DNA from 3 places in the Filimonas effusa genome. Region 2 is predicted to be linked to each of the others. Evidence: riboswitches for the same ligand, from Rfam matches in the RefSeq annotation. Region 2 holds a riboswitch; each other region holds the start of a gene.
What was found. A riboswitch is a leader RNA that binds a small molecule or an ion and turns the genes downstream of it on or off. The one in region 2 is predicted to bind cobalamin.
Positions count from the first base shown of each region.

Region 1: linked by a shared signal. The riboswitch ahead of ESB13_RS18560 (TonB-dependent receptor plug domain-containing protein) and the one ahead of ESB13_RS10660 (TonB-dependent receptor) in region 2 are both predicted to bind cobalamin.
Region 3: linked by a shared signal. The riboswitch ahead of ESB13_RS16595 (DUF5074 domain-containing protein) and the one ahead of ESB13_RS10660 (TonB-dependent receptor) in region 2 are both predicted to bind cobalamin.

Region 1 covers NZ_SDHZ01000003.1:158,463-162,680, forward strand. The annotation lists gene ESB13_RS18550 (DUF1501 domain-containing protein) at 1-1,115, shown strand, start outside; gene ESB13_RS18555 (trans-sulfuration enzyme family protein) at 1,165-2,334, opposite strand; cobalamin riboswitch at 2,382-2,586, shown strand; gene ESB13_RS18560 (TonB-dependent receptor plug domain-containing protein) at 2,701-4,218, shown strand, end outside.
Region 2 covers NZ_SDHZ01000001.1:2,821,612-2,825,829, reverse strand. The annotation lists gene ESB13_RS10665 (RHS repeat domain-containing protein) at 1-1,579, opposite strand, end outside; cobalamin riboswitch at 2,003-2,210, shown strand; gene ESB13_RS10660 (TonB-dependent receptor) at 2,314-4,218, shown strand, end outside.
Region 3 covers NZ_SDHZ01000002.1:1,331,294-1,335,511, forward strand. The annotation lists gene ESB13_RS16590 (DUF3820 family protein) at 60-290, shown strand; gene ESB13_RS16595 (DUF5074 domain-containing protein) at 482-1,570, opposite strand; cobalamin riboswitch at 1,744-1,949, opposite strand; gene ESB13_RS16600 (murein L,D-transpeptidase catalytic domain family protein) at 2,140-2,964, shown strand; gene ESB13_RS16605 (hypothetical protein) at 2,978-3,637, opposite strand; gene rpoN (RNA polymerase factor sigma-54) at 3,711-4,218, opposite strand, start outside.

The DNA.
Region 1 (4,218 bases), on a different contig from region 2:
AGCGTGGCGCCATGGACGGCTTAATGGCAGTAACACCATTTACCGACACGTTTCTGAAAGAAGCACGGCCCACTTTATTTATGTCGGCAGCAAAATCGGCTTCAGGCAAGTCTTTAATAGACCTGGATGGCCGTTTTGGCCTGCATCCTTCCATGAATGCATTTGAACCACTGTTCCGTGAAAAAAGACTGGCGATAGTACATGGCATAGGTTCACCTAATAATACCCGTTCGCATTTTGATGCGCAGGACTATATGGAATCGGGCACTCCTTTCAACAAGGGAACTTCCAGCGGATGGCTTAACAGAGCCTCAGGATTATTAGGGCACGATGCTTCGCCCTTCAGGGCAGTAAGCCTTACATCGGCCATGCCACGTTCGTTTTATGGCGATAACCCGGCGCTTGCCATCAGCAATCTGCAGGATTTCTCAATACAAATGAAAGGCAATCCGCTTGCTGCCAACACTGCCGCCAAAAGTTTCGAAGATCTTTACGACCAAACCACCTCTTCGCTACTCAGCAAAACAGGCAAGGAAAGCTTTGAAGCTATTAAAATGCTGCAGAAAACCAACGTGCGTAACTATACCCCGGCTAATAACGCTATTTATCCTTCTTCAGCACTCGGAAATTCTCTGAAACAAATTGCCCAGCTTATAAAAATGGACGTGGGACTGGAAGTTGCTTTTGCAGAATCCGGAGGGTGGGATACCCATTTTAACCAGGGAACTGAAAATGGTATTTTCGCCCGTAATGTACAGGATCTGAGTGAAAGCATTACCGCTTTCTGGGCCGATTTATCGGCATACCAGGACCAGGTAACGGTTATGACGATGACGGAATTTGGCCGCACGGTTAAACAGAACGGGACTAATGGAACCGATCATGGCAGGGCTTCCTGCAACTTTATACTGGGCAACGATGTCAATGGTGGAATAGTTCATGGAAATATGAAGCCCCTTTCTGTTGACAACCTCGAAGATGGGCGTGACCTGGCTGTAACCACAGACTTTCGTGCCGTATTCAGCGAAGTGGCCGGTAAACACCTTAATATCAGCAATACATCAGGCTTGTTCCCCGACTGGAAAGGCACACCTATAGGTGTGATGCGCTCGTAATGGCGTATTTACCGGCTACAGCATTGATTCCCCCCGCTGCACCTGGAGCTCATTTCTGCCGGATAGCAGCAAATGCCTGCTCCAGGTCTATAATAAGATAGTCGGCAGCCTCCAGCCCGGTGTAAAGCCTTAACATACGATGCTCCCTGCTGCCTGCAATGAAAGCGGCACGGGGAATACCGGCACAGCGCGGAATAATGAGCGATTCATGTCCACCCCAGCTCACTGCCATAGCGATATGTTTAAGCGATTCGCAGAAACGCTCCACTTCGTCGACGCTTGCGGCCTTGATAACAAAGGTTATTAGTCCTCCTGCCCCTTTCATTTGCTGCTGTGCCAGTTCAAACTGTGGGAAAGCAGGATCCAGGGGATAGATCACCTCCTCTACCCTTTCATGCTGCTTCAGGTAGGTAAGCACCTTAAGCGCGGTTTGTGATGCCTGCTCCAGCCGCAACGGCAGCGTTCGCAGTCCACGTAGTAACAGCCATGCATTAAAAGGCTGAATACCACTTCCGATATTCATATACTCGCTATTGAAAATGCGTTCTATAACGGCGCTACTACCGCTTAATACTCCTGCGATAGTATCGCTATGACCACTTATATATTTGGTAGCAGACTGCAGTACCAGGTCTATACCCATAGCAATAGGCTGTTGGTAGAGTGGTGAACAATGGCTGTTGTCGCAGATTGTGATAATAGAACGCTGTTTTGCAAGGACGGCTATTGCTTTCAGATCCTGCAGCTCGTAGGTCCAGCTGCCAGGACTTTCGAGATAATAAAGCGTGGTAGCTTGTGTAGTTGCCTGCTGAAATTCAGCGATATCCGTTCCTTTTACATAAGTATGTGTTATACCAAACCTGGGCAGAATAACCTCAAACATTTTTTTTGCCCAGCCGTAGGCAGACCTTACACTTACAATATGATCACCTGCTTTTACATTAGCCAATACGGCAGCGAATATGGCGGCAGCGCCGCTGTTGAATACGAGGCAGTCTTCGGCCCCGTCAAGCGCCGCCAGTTTTTTGCGCAGGATCTCTACGGTGGGGTTGAGGCCGCGGCTATACAGCCAGCCGGAGTATTCATCGGCAAATGCAGCTCTCAGCTCATCAACACGTTTGAAGCCGAAATTGCTGGTTTGAACAATGGGAGGCGCCATTGCGCGGAAGTATTCGTCCCGGTCTTCTGCCAGTTCGTTTAATATATAAGAAAGTTCCATATAAGCCTGTTTTGTGTATGCTAAAATAGGCAATCCGGTTTTTCCATTACATTTGCCGCGAGCCAGGTTTCCGCTATGCGGAATTAAAAGGGAAGTCCGGTGTAATTCCGGCGCTATCCCCGTAGCTGTAAAATGTAAAAAAGAAGGTGCACCTTCTTACTGCCGAACCTGAAGCCACTGCCGGTTAGCAACCGGTGGGAAGGCGTTCTGCAGAACACGAGCCAGAAGACCTGCCAGGTTTCATTAGTACTCACTGCGCTTTCGGGTGAAAAGCGAAGAGAGGCAGCTGCACAGCCGGCTGCTATCCTCTCCTCTTTGCATTGAACGCATGCCAGTACCCTTCTGAACAGTTTAAACCAAACATGCATGAAAAAAATCGCCTGCGCTTTTGCAGCATTGGCCATTGCGCAAACAAGCTTCTCACAGGAACCCGCTTCCGGAGAGCTGAACGAAGTGATCGTTACCGCGAACAAAAGAGAACAGAAGCAGAACACCACCGGTAAGGTCATTTCTGTTATCACTAAAGAACAACTTGAAAAAAGTACCGGAAGAACAATTGCCCAGGTACTGAATGAACAGGCTGGTGTTGTTATTAACGGCGCCCTCAATAACGCCGGCACCGTACAATCTGTTTACACCCGTGGCGCCTCATCGGGCAGAACATTGATACTTATAGATGGCGTGCCCGTGAACGATCCCAGCATGATCAATAATGAATATGATCTTAATCTTTTTTCTGTTAACGACGCAGAAAGGATTGAAATATGCAAAGGTGCGCAATCGACACTTTATGGAAGCGACGCTATTGCCGGTGTCATTAACATTATTACCCAAAAGAAAAACATCAACAAACCTGTAAACCTGCAGGCATCTGCTGCGGGTGGCAACTACGGTACATTCAGAGGTAATGCGAGTGTGTATGGTAAAGCCGGTAAACTTAGCTATACTGCCCGTTATGCACGTTTACAAACCGACGGCTTTTCTGCAGCGCACGACAGCATAGGCAACCAGTCATTTGAAAATGACGGGTACAAAGGCAATTCCTCAAACGCGATGATCCAGTACCAGGCAAACAGCCATCTGCTGCTGAAAGCCTTTACCATGTACAATCAGTACAAAACAGATATCGACGCGGGCATTTTCGCTGATGAAAAAGATCATACAGTGGATAACAAAGGGCTTAATACAGGGGCCGGATTTCAATATAAAGACGACTTTATAGCGCTCACCGGCAACTACCAGTACACCCAATCACGCCGTCATGACCTTAGCACCACCGCCTCCAATGATTACCGCAGTATTGCACAGTTTGCGGAGTTATATGGTAATATGCAGCTGGGTAATGGTTTCAGCCTGCTGCAAGGTGTAGAATACAGGTACGGCTCTATGAACAGCGCTTATACCAACTTTGCCGCTCCTGCCTGGAACAGCAATTTTATGGATACCTCCATCAGCCAGGGTTCTATGTATACATCTTTCAACTACAACAGTTCACACTTTAATGTAGAACTGGGAGGCAGGTTTAATTTCCACTCCAGGTACGGAAGCAACTATACTTATACTTTTAACCCTTCGTATGCCTTTAACAGTCACTATCGTGTATTTGGCAGTATTGCTACCGGCTTTAAAGCTCCAAGCCTTTATCAGTTGTTTGATGCTTTTTCGGGTAATCGCGGACTGCGCCCTGAAAAGTCTACCAACTATGAACTGGGTGTGCAGCAGCAATATGCCGCATTCAGTCACAGGATAGCCGGCTTTTACCGGAAGATCAAAGACGGTATAGACTATAACAACATTACCTTCCAGTACTTTAATTTCCTGGAGCAAAATGTAAAAGGGTTTGAATACGAGTTAAACCTTTCAGTTACTAAAAAGCTGACATTA
Region 2 (4,218 bases):
TTACGTCCGGAATCCTCCTGGATGGAAAATTATCTAACCCGCTTTTTATTACACCTCCAGCTTTTCTTGTTGTTGTACGGGTAATATTAATCGTATCACTTCCATCAGGATCGATATTTATAATTGGATTGCCTCCGAAAGATAAGTAAGGAGATTCATATGCTTTAAAGATAGGATCAGAATTCCAGCGGCGGCCTATTCTTGCATCATACTCCCAAAATAATGCAGTATAGCTATTCTCGTTAATTTCTTTGCTACTTTCTTGACCATTAAATCCGTACCTATACCCCTCAATATTATAATTCCTCCCAGGCTGTATCATCCCAAAAGGATAATAATCCTGTGCCGATACTACATCTGCAATATAGTACTCAATCGTTGTGCCGTTACTACTAACAGGCACCTTTCTGTCTGTCAGAGTTGTTACCACATTACTTAAGTGATTTGTTAGTTCATATCGCTTGTCGCCACGGATAGTTGCATAAGAATAGCTTACCCCAAGTCCTGACAGGTAACTATAGCATCCTTCCTGGCTGCTATATTCTAACTGTACCGCCTTCAAAAGCGCCGCTTCATCTGGCGCAATATTACCTTCCACCTGCTTATCCAGTTCATCCAACTCCTCGTATAGTAGCCTTAACCTCTCCTGCGTTTTCCGGTAAGATGCCTGATGATATTGTTTCAAACTATGAACTGATTGTTTCCGCTGCAGCGCCTGCACTTCCTTCAGCAGCCACTGGTGCCGTCGTTCCTGCCAAACCCGGTACAATTCAAAAGGATTGATCCGCTGTTCCGTCAGCAAAGCGCTATTTACCAGTTTCAGACTGTCGGTTACTTTTCCCCACCTGTCATAAATACGCAACATCGCATCTGTACGCCGTAGCGACATCATTGGCCACTTAGCTAACGGGTCAGCAGCATAAAAAAGTGTACTGTCCTTTCGCTTTAGCATAGCCCCTAGTAGCCGCCGGTCTGTGATAGGTGTACTCCTATCAGCAACTCTATTATAACGCATCTGCACGATAGCCCGCTGCAATGCCAATGCTTTCTGCTCTTGCTCTAATGCCTGTATAACATCCGGCATACCCTCACTTTTCAGTGATATCCGCTCTTCTCTAATGCCAGAACCATGCAAGTTCTTGCTTCCAGAAAGCGATAATAAGCGCAACTTTAGCTTTATATCCTCTATACAACGCCAAATGCTATCCAGCCTGTTGCGGTACCAGCCAAACACATCCGTCGTACCATCTACCAGACTTGCATAATCATGCGCCGTTAACACCGTCGAATCAAATAATCGCCCATAGGTATTAAATAAATACAAACTATGCGAAACCTCGTTTACCACCGCCATATTAATGAAGCCGGAAATCTGTCGGTTGCCCCACACGCGCCATCCGGCTCTCTGCGCTACAGCATTCTTCAGGTAAATATGCACATTAGGATCGCTTTCCATCCGAAACGACTGCGCATCAACTCTCCGAACAAATAACGAAACAATAAGAAATACAATAAGTAAAAATAACAGGTAGTTTCCCCGGAACAGGTGAGCATTTAGCTGGTGGCGATAGGTTGTCATGAATTAGGTTTGGGTTGCCCTAATTTACCACTTATAAAAAGGATTTACAAGTGAAAATTACCGGCTAACCTCAAATCAGCGTCCTGCATTTCAGGGAAGAATGCCGATAATTCTTCCAGTCCATAGGTTAGCCCTGATGTCCCCCTATCTCTAAAATACCCCATGAGCTATAAAAAACACCCACTGGCTCCCATATATTCCAATCACATCCACAGGCAACCCATTTGCGAAGAAATACGCTTTAAACCTATACACGCAGTATATAAAATGAGTATGCCTATTAGTAGTTGTTGTTTACAGCAACTACTAATAGGCATAGCCCAGTCTTTTTATGTCACAATTTACAGGTTATTTTGAACCCATGGTTTGTAGCCTCTGTCGCCACCAATCTGCAACTCTTTAATAAAAATCAATATTTTGTAGTATTTTCACGGCGCAAATGGTTCTTAGCATAAATTTCACGATGTTAGGATTAATAGGGAATCAGGTGTAAATCCTGAACAGACCCGCTACTGTAAGTTCTATAACAACACTTTGACAATCTGTTCGCCACTGTTTTTAGTGAATAAAAATGGGAAGGCCGTCTAAAGTGAGAATAAGTCAGGAGACCTGCCACTGCACATATTTTTTTAAAGCTTTCGAGGATGGGGCTTTGAATACAACCTGAGCTGAAGCTATTCAGTATCTATTTGTTTTCGTATGTCAATCGGTAAGCTGTCTGAAATCAATTATTGATGGATCATTCAGAGGCATTGAAGACGCTGGCAGCAGTGTTTTTGACAGTTATTGGTATGAACCTGTACGCGCAACAAACCGGGCGGGATTCTATACGTATGGATACCAGCGTGGTTAAAACGTTGCCGCATGTTACTATCTCCACATCGGGGTATAAAGAAGTTATTCCTTCGCAAAGGCTGGCTGGTGCGCATTTGAAAAGTTTAAACAGTTTTTCTGTTGCCGATGCGATCCGTTATTTTGCCGGGGTGCAGGTAAAGGATTATGGGGGAATAGGCGGGCTGAAAACGGTAGATATACGCAGTATGGGTACCAATCATATGGGCGTATTTTATGATGGCATTCAGTTGGGAAATGCTCAAAACGGGCAGGTGGATCTTGGGAAGTTTTCGATGGATAATATAGAATCCATTTCTCTTTATAACGGGCAGAAAAGCGAGATATTTCAACCTGCCAAAGATTATGGTTCATCCGGTTCTATTTACCTGCGGAGCAGGAAGCCGGTATTTGACTCTTTAAAAAGAACAAATTTTAAAGGTGTATTTAAAACGGGTTCGTTTGACCTGGTCAATCCTTCTTTATTGCTTGAGCAAAAGTTAACGAAAAACATAAACTATTCTTTAAGTGGTGAATATGTGAAGTCTTCCGGCCGCTATCCTTTCCGTTACAGAAGGGTGTTTCATGAGTCGGGCAATGTAGCCTGGGATACTACTGCTATCAGGGAAAATGGTGATATCGATGCGAAGCGGGTTGAAAGCGGGCTGTATGGCAATATCAACCGTGGATGGTGGAACGTGAAAGGGTATTTCTATCATTCAGAAAGAGGCATACCCGGCGCCATCGTCAATAATGTGTGGAAGCGTTCTCAAAGGCAGTGGGACCGGAACTTCTTTTTGCAGGGCTCTTTTCAGAAGAATATTGTGAATGGTTACGATATACAGGTGAATGCAAAGTATGCCAACGACTATATGCGTTACCTGAACCCTGATACGACCTTAATGTATATCGATAACAATTTCCGTCAGCGGGAGTGGTATGCTTCTGTTGCGAATAAATATAGTTTGTCGAAGAAGGTTGATCTTAATTTGTCGACAGATTTCCAGTATAACACACTTCATTCTAACCTGGATGGATTTGTTTTTCCAAAGCGGTTTACATCACTTGTTTCATTAGCAGGAGCAGCAGACCTGGGGGCGTTTAAAATGCAGGCAAGTGTTTTAGGTACGTTTGTTCATGAGCGTATTACCAGGGGGAACACTTCTGTTGGTGACTCTGCAGTAGCGGCGCCTTCGAGGAATGAAGTGACACCGGCAGTGTTTGTGTCGTACAAGCCTTTTCGGAAAGTTGATTTGAACATCAGGGCCTTCTATAAGAATATATTCCGGATGCCCACTTTCAATGACCTGTATTATACCGATATCGGCAATATTAGTCTGAAGCCGGAATTTACACATCAATACAATATTGGCTTTTTATATCGCATAAACCGGCCAAGTTCTTTTTTATGTGACTGGCAGCTACAATCGGATGTTTATTATAACAAGGTTACGGATAAGATCGTTGCCGTTCTCAAAGGGAATAGCATGTACCGCTGGATGATCATGAATATCGGGAAAGTGGAGATAAAGGGTGTGGATGTGGTGGCTAATCAGACCTTTCGGTTTCCGGGGAATGTTTTATTGAATGTAAGGGCTGGTTATACTTATCAAAAGGCGCAGGACATGACGGAATCTAAAAATCCTGAAATACAGAAGTTGACTTATGGCGGCCAGATCGCTTATATTCCCTGGCATAGCGGTTCGCTTATATCGAGCCTGCAATATCAAACATGGCGGCTGAACTACAGTTTTATTTATGTAGGCAAGCGTTATCATAATTCCGCCAATATACCTGAGAACTATGAG
Region 3 (4,218 bases), on a different contig from region 2:
AAGCGTTAAGTTTGTAGAGAGATAAGCTTGAGAGATACTATTTTAAAACAAATTATTACGTGGAAATATTTCAGCCTGACTCTTCAATATTAAAGGAGCTAGTGACGATGAAGATGCCATTTGGCAAGTATAAGGATACGGTGTTGTGTTATTTACCGGTATCGTACCTGGAGTGGTTTCAGCGGAAGGGGTTTCCGAAGGGAAAGCTGGGAATGTTGCTGGCGACGATGTACGAGATAAAAACGAACGGATTAGAAGAACTGTTAAGCCAGGTCAGGAAGTCGTTATAGTATCATTTGCATTTTACCGGTATCAACTGGCTGCTGGGCGTGTGCAGCCAGTGCTGCACGAGCGCAGCGATACCAGTAATAGAATTATTTATGAAACGGTTACTGTGCGCCCCGGTTAACGAAGCGCGACTTATACCGCCATATACGAATGAAGGGCAAAAAGAGTTTGCCCCTATGCCCCAAAACATTTACTAATAGAACACAGGCATTGCCGGGAAATGCCATCCGTTATACGTCAATGTTTTTTTGAGCTCACCTGTGGCGGCGTTATAAAAAAGCACCCTATTGATATTACCTGTATAGGCGCCATTAAGTGTAGTGACAATAAGTTCGTCGGCTGCCTTATTATAAGCCACTGCTTTACCATAGCAATACTGGCCTTCGGGTAATGTGATAAAAGGGGTAGTGGCTGAAGCGGTATTTCCCACAACATATTTATAGATCCTGGTAGCGCCGGTGAAGCTTTTGTTTTCGGCGTAGAACACTGCATTTTCCCTGGTTGAGCTGGTTATAGCGGTAGAGCGCCAGGCGCCATAGGGTGAAACAGCGGTGAACGCAAGTTTCACCGTATCGGCGGTGAGGGTTTGGGCGTTGATCTTCAACAAATTATTTCCAGCTATTGCCCAAACACCTGAGCCATCGCCAGAGACAACAGGTCCCATTTGAACGTTTGCAAAAGATTTGACGGTACTGAATGTATTGTTATTCAGGACTACGAGGCCGGTTTTCTGCGAACCGACAAAGAGATACGCGCCCGTTTTAACCATATCGCCGATAGCGCCGGTGATTTCGGTTACTTTGGCGCCAAGAGAAAGCGGGGATAATCCTAAGAGATAGAGGCCATTTGTGGTACCTAACAATCCCTGGTCGTCGTTGAGGCCGAGGAAAGAGACGCCATTGTTGCCCGGCAGGGGTTCAATACGGTTGATTTCCTTCATGGTAGCGGGGTTAACTACTACGAGAGGGCCACCCACTTTTACCACCATGTACATTTTATTATTGAAAATAGTAGCGTATTGGAGGGTGGAGGTAATGGTACCCAATACTTTATCGGGATTTTCGGCCTGATAAATATTAGCCCGGAGAGAGTCGCCCCGGTGGTCGTAGAAGTAAACGGTGCCGGTTTCGTGGCCATACCAGCCTTCATTGATGATAAAGAAGCCGTCCTGATATTTACCGATTTGAGCGGGCGTATCGTCTTTTTGACAGGAGAACAGGAGTACAGGGATTGCGAGCAGGCAGAGCGCCAACCGGCTCCATGAGCGAGACATTGTTTTCATTATATCCATTTTGGTTTAAGACAGGACTGGCAGAAACAATGCTATGGGGCAACTATAACCTGGTGAGGTATAGCGACTACTGTGCTATACTGTCATTACAGCCATTTATACCATAAAATGTGAGAAAGCGTTTATGCTCTTCAATCATTCATGCTTCAATCCCCGGAAGCGTTGAATCCAAGTTGCTAAAGGCAGGTCTTCTGGCTCATTTTCTCTGCCGGGTGACCTTCCCGTGACATGGGTCACAGTGGTATGGAGTACGGCAGTGGTAAAAGTGGATCTTACCTGAAAACTTACAGCTGCGGGACAGCCCCGGATTTACACCGGGTTCCCTTTTAATTCCCGTTGGAAGCGGGAAACCAAAAGCGGCGGCAAATGTAGGGAATTGTTTGAGGAATGTCATAAAACCCGGGAATTGTTAAGGGAAGGGAGGAATGGCGTTAAAAATCCATAAACAGTGGGCAAAATCTTAAAATATTATGAAGAACTGCAATAAATTTACCATTCTGAGCATTAATAGTATGTCGTAATAATTCAATAACCACCCCAACTAAAAAGGAAAGAACTCGATGAAAAAAGTAGTGTTTGCGGTAGCTGTGTGTGTGTGTGCTTTTACATCTATTGCGTTTACAAGTGCCCACCGTGCGAATGACAATGACGGAAAAAAATTCCCCTCCCTATTACCCGACAATGCTAATGCGGTTCCAGCCCGCCGGCTTTCTGATTCCATCTATACCCGTTTAGGTTTAGACAGTAATGGCTTAAGCCGTGAGGCTTTTTTCAAGGCCTATAAGGGTTATCAGTATCTGCTGGAAAAAGGTCAACTGGCGAAACCAGACCTGTTATCAATTGTAGATATGAGCCAGAGCAGTACCAAAAAGCGTTTATACGTTATAGATATCGCTCATTCCAGGGTATTATTCAATACCTATGTATCACATGGCCGTAATTCCGGCGGAGAATATGCTACAAGTTTTTCGAACCTGAACAGTTCACACAAAAGCTCGCTGGGCTTCATGATCACCGCCGAGACCTATACAGGCAAAGCCGGTTACAGCATGCGTTTTGATGGAATGGAAAAAGGCATTAACGACAATGTACGTATGCGTGATATTGTAATGCATGGCAGCACTTATGTAAATGCCAGCCGTTGCGAAAGTGCTATGGGCAGAAGTTATGGCTGCCCTGCAGTTTCTTATTCTGAGCATAAAGATATTATCAATACGATCAAAGGTGGCAGTTGCTTCTTTATCTATCATAATGACAACTGGTATCAGCGCAGCTCCAAGATATTGAATGCCAACTTCATGTGGCCTGCTTTAAAACCTGCTATCGCGCAACAGCCTATAGCCGCCCAGGAGGCATCACCCTTAGCGGACGCTGCCAAGGGATAAGCAAGCTTTTTGATCAGAAAATCATAGTAAAATAGTACGCAATAAACTGGCAGGTAACCCCTGCCAGTAGTCCTATATAGACCTCTGCAGCAGCGTGTTCGCTCAGCGCCAGCCTGGCTGTACAAATAAGGCCGGTAGCCACTACAGCAACAGAAATATCTGCGCCCAAGTGCATGCCGTAAGTAAAACAGGTAAGGATAACGAAAGCCATTGCGCCTGCCGCCCCCATAGCGTGCATACTGATCTTCAGGAAGTTATTAACGACCAAACCGGCTACTGTTGTTAAGAAGATACCCAGATAGAAGCATTTGATCACTATTGGCTGATCGGTGAAATTGCGGCTGAGATACCACATCCACCAGTAAAAGAACATTGTGATCATATATGGCACGATCCTGTCTTTAGGCGTACGCAGCATAATGCTATTGATGAATTTAAGTCGCCATAGCAGCAATACGGCAAATGCGGGGAAGAAGGCTGTCATCCAGAAGACGCTAAAGATCCTGTAACGCACTGCGACGGGGGAAATGCCTGCAAATTCGTAGGGAAAGCGAAAAAGCAGCCATAAAAAAACGAAAGTAGGTATAAACAGCGGGTGGAAAAGATAGGACACCAGTTTTGCCAGTAATTTAACCGGCATGGGCTGCGTTGTAACAGTTTGATTATCAGACATTATATTCAATTGGGCCGGATACAACCGGAATATACTTTAGGGAAAACAGCCGCGTAGAGGCCGTTTTCCTGTTTTATAATTCTTTTCGCAAACGCGCTACGGGAATATTGAGCTGTTCCCGGTATTTGGCAACGGTACGACGTGCAATATTATATCCTTTTTCCTGAAGGAGCTCAGTAAGCCTTTCGTCGCTGAGTGGTTTACGTTTGTCTTCGCCTTCGATGAGATCGCTGAGTATTTTCTTGACTTCGCGGGTACTCACTTCTTCACCACTTTCGGTGCTAAGCGATTCGCTGAAGAAGAATTTAAGGCGATAGGTTCCGAATTCAGTTTGAACGAATTTGCTGTTTGCCACGCGGCTCACGGTAGAGATATCGAGCCCTGTAACCTCTGCTATATCTTTGAGGATCATTGGTTTAAGGTTAGTTTCATCGCCTGTGAGGAAGAATTCGCGCTGGTATTCCATAATTGCGTTCATGGTACTGAGCAGGGTATGTTGCCGCTGCTTGATCATATCGATGAACCATTTGGCCGAGTCGATCTTCTGTTTGATGAACATGACCGCTTCTTTCTGGCGTTTA